Linked DNA regions of Hydrogenophaga sp. SL48. The protein of the gene in region 1 binds, or shares a complex with, the protein of each later gene. Links are inferred from orthologs where the notes say so. Each region holds a gene or a part of one and is shown on either strand. Other genes may lie near its edges. The genes, in order: accC and accD.

Region 1 (3,170 bases):
TTCCGCAGGCCGGGCAGCGGGTGGTGTAACTCATGCGCCGATTATTGCAGGCGGCCCGGCGCGATCCGCGCCCGCCCACCCGCTCAGGGCTTCTCGGCCGTCATCAGGATCCAGCCGTCCTCTTCGTCGCTGACCGAGAGGGACACCCAAGGCGCGTAAGCCTCTTTCAGCTCGTCGGCCTGACGCGAAAGAATGCCGGCCATCACCAGGCGACCACCAGCGCGCACGTGCTCACAGAGCAGCGGAGCGAGCACCTTGAGCGGTGTGGCCAGGATGTTGGCGAGCACGATGTCGAACTGCCCCCGGGCCTGATCGGGCAACCCCGATTGCAGGCTCACATGGTTGGCGCTGGCATTGAGTCGCGTCGATTCCACAGCGGCCGGGTCGATGTCGACCGCCACGATGTCCGTCGCACCGAACTTGGCCGCGCCGATCGCCAGGATGCCCGAACCACAGCCGTAATCCAGCACACGCTTGCCCTCAACGCCATGGTGGGCGGTCCAGCGCAGGCACATGCGCGTGGTCGGGTGCGTTCCGGTGCCGAACGCCAGCCCCGGATCCAGCCGGATCACCTCGCGCGCCGCAGCTGGCGGCTCATGCCAGGTGGGCACGATCCAGAACGTGGGCGTGATTTCCACCGGGTCGAACTGGGATTGCGTCAGGCGCACCCAGTCCTGCTCGGCCACGGCCTGCACGCCCAGCACCTCACAACCCTCGAAAAAATCCTGAAACACCAGCAGCGCCGCGGCTTCGCGCGCACCGGCTTCAGTGGGGAACAGCGCCACCACCCGCGAACGGTTCCAGCCCGCCTTCGGCGCGGGCATGCCCGGTTCGCCAAACAGGGCCTGCTCGGACGGTGTCAGGGCATCGGCATCCTCCACCGAGACGCTCAGCGCATCGAGTTCGACCAGCGCGTCGCTGACCGGCTCGACGCCGGCCTCTGGGACGAGCAGGACCAACTCAAAAAGAGACCCAGCCGGCGGCTGGGTCTGGCAAGCAAGATCAGCGTTCACGTTGGGAGAGCCACTCTTCCAGGTAGTGGATGTTGGTGCCGCCGGCCACGAAGCTGGCGTCCACCATCAGCTCACGGTGCAGCGGGATGTTGGTCTTGATGCCCTCCACCACCGCTTCGGCCAGCGCCGTGCGCATTCGGGCCAGGGCCTGCTCGCGCGTGTCGCCGTGCACGATCAGCTTGCCGATCATGGAGTCGTAGTTCGGCGGCACGAAGTAGTTGGTGTACGCATGCGAGTCCACACGCACCCCCGGGCCACCGGGCATGTGCCAGGTGGTGATGCGGCCGGGCGAAGGCGTGAACTTGTAGGCGTCTTCCGCGTTGATGCGGCACTCGATGGCGTGGCCGCGCAACTGCACCTGGCGCTGCGTGAACGGCAGTTTTTCGCCGGCGGCCACCGCGATCTGGGTGCGCACAATGTCCACACCAGTGATCCACTCCGTCACCGGGTGTTCCACCTGCACGCGGGTGTTCATCTCGATGAAATAGAACTCACCGTTCTCGAACAGGAACTCGAAAGTACCCGCCCCCCGATAGCCGATCTTCTTGCACGCCGCCGCGCAGCGCTCGCCGATCTTCTCGATCAGGCGGCGCGGAATGCCCGGCGCCGGCGCTTCTTCGATCACCTTCTGGTGGCGCCGCTGCATGGAGCAGTCGCGCTCGCCGAGGTACACCGCGTTGCGGTGCGTGTCGGCCATGATCTGGATCTCGATGTGGCGCGGGTTCTGGAGAAACTTCTCCATGTACACCTCGGGGTTGCCAAAGGCAGCCCCGGCTTCGGCCTTGGTGGTCTGCACCGCGTGCAGCAGGGCCGCTTCGGTGTGCACCACACGCATGCCGCGACCACCGCCACCACCCGCCGCCTTGATGATGACCGGGTAGCCGATCGTTTTGGCGGTGCGTTTGATCACCACCGGGTCGGCCGGCAGAGCACCTTCCGAGCCGGGCACGCAGGGCACGCCGGCGCGGATCATGGCCTGCTTGGCCGACACCTTGTCACCCATCAGACGGATCGATTCGGGCGTGGGGCCAATGAAGGTGAAGCCACTTTGCTCCACGCGCTCGGCAAAATCGGCATTTTCGGACAGGAACCCGTAGCCAGGGTGAATCGCCTCGGCGTCCGTGACTTCGGCGGCCGAGATGATGGCGGGCATGCTGAGGTAGCTCTGCGCCGACTGCGCCGGACCAATGCAGACGGCCTCGTCCGCGAGCTTCACGTATTTGGCGTCGCGGTCGGCCTCTGAGTAGACCATGACGGCCTTGATGCCCATTTCGCGGCAGGCGCGTTGCACCCGGAGGGCAATCTCGCCGCGGTTGGCGATCAGGATTTTCTTGAACATGGGCGTTCGGTCGCTTATTCGATCACGTACAGCGGCTGGCCATACTCCACCGCCTGGCCGTTCTCCACCAGGATCTGGGTGACGGTGCCGCTCTTGTCGGCTTCGATCTCGTTGAGGATCTTCATCGCCTCGACGATGCAGATCGTTTCGCCTTCCTTGATGCTGTCACCGACCTCCACGAAGGGTTTCGCACCGGGACTGGAGGCACGGTAGAAGGTGCCGACCATGGGCGACTTGACGGTGTGGCCCACCGGTCCGGCCGGAGCTGCGGCAGCAGGAACCGCTTCGGCCGGTGCAGCAGCCACCAACGGTGCTGCGGGCGCGGCCACAGGGGCCATGGCGTAGGTGACCGGAGCGGCCATGCCGACGGGCGCGCTCTTGACGATGCGCACTTTGCCTTCCGCTTCGGTGATTTCCAGTTCGGACACGTTCGATTCGGACACCAGATCGATCAGCGTCTTCAGTTTTCTCAAATCCATGATTTCTCCAACGAAATGCGGTCAAATTGATTCAACTTCACTCAATTTCATTGAAATCAAGGCTGAACAATCCGCCGGGGTGCGCAGTGTACACGAGGGTTGAATCGGGTGGCACACCGTTCATCACCCTCGACAGCCGACGTTCGAGGGGCCATTCGGTCCACGCACGGACACAAGTTGAAAGAACTTTAACCGCTTTTCAACGCGGTTCACCACATCCACCCAGCAGACCAACGGCCTCGCTGGCCATGGCCTTTCAGACCAGACCCGCCCACAGCGAGAGGTCCGACTCGCTCAGCTTGCCGAGCTTGCGGTGCATCACGGTCCCGTCGGCACCGA
Region 2 (3,285 bases), 3.2 Mb from region 1 along the record:
GCTGCGGGCGAAGGACTGGAGAGCGGCAAACACTCGGCCTCGCTGCAGAAAGGCAGCCCCGGCGTGTTGCACGGCAACCGCACCTACGTGCTGCAGGACGACAACGGTCAGGTTACCGAGACCCACAGCGTGAGTGCCGGCCTCGACTACCCCGGCGTCGGGCCGGAACATGCGTTCCTGAAAGACATCGGCCGCGCCGAGTACGTGGGCATCACCGACGCCGAGGCACTGGAGGCCTTCCACTACCTGTGCCGCACCGAGGGCATCATTCCCGCGCTCGAGTCCAGCCACGCCGTAGCCTACGCCATGAAGCTGGCCAAAACCATGCGGCCAGACCAGTCCATTCTGGTCAACCTCTCGGGGCGTGGCGACAAGGACATCGGCACCGTGGCCGACCTGTCAAATGCCGATTTTTATTGCCGACCAAGCTGCCGTGGGCAGTCGGTCAAAGGCGGCATGGAGACCGCCACCATCAAGGTGACCAAATGAGCCGCATTGAAAAAACCTTCACCGACCTCCAGGCGCAAGGCCGCAAGGCCCTGATCCCCTTCGTCACCGCTGGCTTCCCCTACGCCGACATCACGCCCGACCTCATGCACGGCATGGTGGAGTCTGGCGCCGACGTGATTGAGCTGGGCGTGCCATTCTCCGACCCGTCGGCCGACGGCCCGGTGATCCAGAAGGCTGGCGACCGCGCACTGGCGCTGGGCATTGGCTTGTCCCAGGTGATCGAGATGGTCAAAACATTCCGCCAGCGCAACGCCACCACGCCGGTGGTGTTGATGGGCTACGCCAACCCGATCGAGCGCTACGACCAGAAACACGGCACGGGCAGCTTCGTTCGCGACGCCTCGGCGGCGGGTGTGGACGGCGTGCTGGTGGTGGACTACCCGCCCGAAGAGTGCGAAGAGTTCGCCGCCGCTCTGCGTGCCGCCCATATGGACCTGATCTTCCTGCTGGCACCCACCTCCACCGACGAGCGCATGGCGCAGGTGGCGCGGGTGGCCAGCGGCTACGTGTACTACGTGTCGCTGAAGGGCGTGACAGGCGCGGGCACGCTGGACGTCGGCCAGGTCGAGGCCATGCTGCCACGCATCCGCGCGCACGTGAACGTGCCGGTCGGTGTGGGCTTTGGCATCCGCGATGCGGAGACCGCCAAGGCCATCGGCAAGGCGGCCGACGCGGTGGTGATCGGCAGCAAGATCATCCAGCTGATCGAGAACGAGCCGCACGAAAAGGTGGTGACGGTCGCGGCCCATTTCCTGCGCACCATCCGAAAAGCACTCGACGCATAATCCTGCTTCTTCGCCGGCCCACCGAGGCCCGGCCCCTCCTAGGAGACCCGCATGTCCTGGCTCGAAAAACTGTTACCGCCCAAGATCACCCACACCGACCCGACCGAGCGCCGCAGCGTGCCCGAGGGCCTGTGGATCAAGTGCCCCAGTTGTGAGGCGGTGCTCTACAAGACCGATCTGGAGAAGAACCAGAACGTCTGCCCGCACTGCAGCCACCACCACCGCATCGGCGCGCGTGCACGCCTCAACGCGTTCCTCGACGCAGAAGGCCGTTACGAGCTCGCGCAAGAGGTGCTGCCGGTCGACGCCCTGAAGTTCAAGGACAGCCGCAAGTACCCCGAGCGTCTCAAGGAAGCGCTGGAGAACACGGGCGAGACCGACGCGCTGATCGTCATGGGCGGGGCCGTGCAAGGCATGAGCCTCGTGGTCGCCTGTTTTGAGTTCGACTTCATGGGTGGCTCCATGGGCTCGGTGGTTGGCGAACGCTTCGTGCGCGGTGTCGAAGAGGCCATCGCGCAGAAGGTGCCTTTCCTCTGCTTCACCGCCACCGGTGGCGCGCGCATGCAGGAAGGCCTGCTCTCGCTCATGCAGATGGCCAAGACCAACGCGTCCCTCACCCGCCTGGCCAAGAAGGGGTTGCCCTACATCAGCGTGCTGACCGACCCCACCATGGGTGGCGTGTCGGCTGGATTCGCCTTCGTGGGCGACGTGGTGATCGCCGAGCCCAAGGCGCTGATCGGTTTCGCAGGCCCGCGCGTGATCGAGAACACCGTGCGCGTGAAGCTGCCCGAAGGCTTCCAGCGCGCCGAATTCCTGATCACCAAAGGCGCGGTGGACTTCATCTGCGACCGGCGCGAGCTGCGCAACACCGTGGCCAGCACACTGGCAATGCTGCAGCGCCAGAGCGCTGACGCGGTGGTGGCCGATTGAGCGATGTTCCGTCGGCGCCCCTCACGCTGACCCAGTTGCCCCTGTTCCCGCTTCAGACCGTCCTGTTCCCCGGCGGCTGGATGCCGTTGCGCATCTTCGAGGTGCGTTACCTGGACATGATCAGCCGCTGCCACAAGGCGGGGGCGCCCTTTGGCGTGGTGTGCCTGCACGAAGGCAGCGAAGTGCGCCGCATCGACCCCGATGCACCGCCTGGTGGCGACGGATTCGCCCATGAGGCCTTCTTCCCTGCTGGCACCCTGGCCCGCATCGAGCAGCTGGAACGGCCACAGCCAGGGTTGATGGTGATCCACTGCCGGGGTCTGCAGCGCTTTCACGTGACCGCCAGCCACCAGCTGCCCCACGGCCTGTGGGTGGGCGACGTGGTGCTGGACGAAGCGGAGCCGGTGGTGCCGGTACCGGTCGATCTGGCGAGCACCCGTGACGCGCTGCAGCGCCTGCTGAACAACCTGAGGGAACGCGAACCCGAAGGCATGAACGAACTGCCCCTGCAACCGCCCTACCACTGGGACGACAGCGGCTGGGTCGCCAACCGCTGGGCCGAGTTCCTGCCCGCGCCAGCCGAGCTCAAGCACCGGCTGATGACGCTCGACAACCCGCTGCTGCGGCTCGAACTGATCTCGGATCTGCTCGACAAGCTGGGCGTCGAGCGGTAGGTCTCTTGGCGTTCCGGGGCTCCGCTGCGGCGCGGCGGCGCCCCCTTGAGGAGGAAGGCACCGCAGGTACGGGTCAGGGAATCAACTCCAGCGCCCGCATGTAGCGCTCGCTGACCATCAGCGTGTCCCAGTCCATCCCCGCGGCGCTCGGCAGCAGCGCCAGACGGCGCTCTTCGCTGGCGGGATGGGGCTGCCAGCGCCCTTCGATCACGGCTTTGGAGAGGTCTTCGATGGCGGCATCGATCGGCGCGCCGCCCTCCACCACCGACTGGTTGCACAACACCACCATGTCGCCCCCCGCGTTGAGCGCCGCCAGCGCGGCCTCGGCGAAGCTCACATCGCGCCCGTCGATGTGGCGCGCCGCCTCCATGCTCAGGTCGTCGCTG

Evidence for each region.
Region 2: the proteins of accC (region 1) and accD are in contact, whole or in part, in a solved structure (PDB 8UXZ), measured with the Escherichia coli proteins. The link is inferred for Hydrogenophaga sp. SL48 from one-to-one orthologs.

What each region holds. Positions count from the first base shown.
Region 1 is NZ_CP063400.1:3,744,351-3,747,520, forward strand. The notes cover bases 178-3,031. They hold accC (acetyl-CoA carboxylase biotin carboxylase subunit), read right to left. Parts: upstream 2,353-3,031; coding sequence 1,003-2,352; downstream 178-1,002. Other genes in these bases: prmA (50S ribosomal protein L11 methyltransferase), read right to left, coding at 178-959; accB (acetyl-CoA carboxylase biotin carboxyl carrier protein), read right to left, coding at 2,367-2,831. Outside these bases: IM738_RS17730 (DUF3426 domain-containing protein), read right to left, coding at 1-34; more of prmA, read right to left, coding at 84-177; IM738_RS17750 (TlpA disulfide reductase family protein), read right to left, coding at 3,088-3,170. UniProt on the Escherichia coli protein: This protein is a component of the acetyl coenzyme A carboxylase complex; first, biotin carboxylase catalyzes the carboxylation of the carrier protein and then the transcarboxylase transfers the carboxyl group to form malonyl-CoA.
Region 2 is NZ_CP063400.1:526,760-530,044, reverse strand. The notes cover bases 317-3,285. They hold accD (acetyl-CoA carboxylase, carboxyltransferase subunit beta), read left to right. Parts: upstream 317-1,346; coding sequence 1,347-2,225; downstream 2,226-3,285. Other genes in these bases: nagZ (beta-N-acetylhexosaminidase), read right to left, coding at 2,973-3,285; IM738_RS02510 (LON peptidase substrate-binding domain-containing protein), read left to right, coding at 2,222-2,899; trpA (tryptophan synthase subunit alpha), read left to right, coding at 486-1,295; trpB (tryptophan synthase subunit beta), read left to right, coding at 317-489. Also shown: more of trpB, read left to right, coding at 1-316.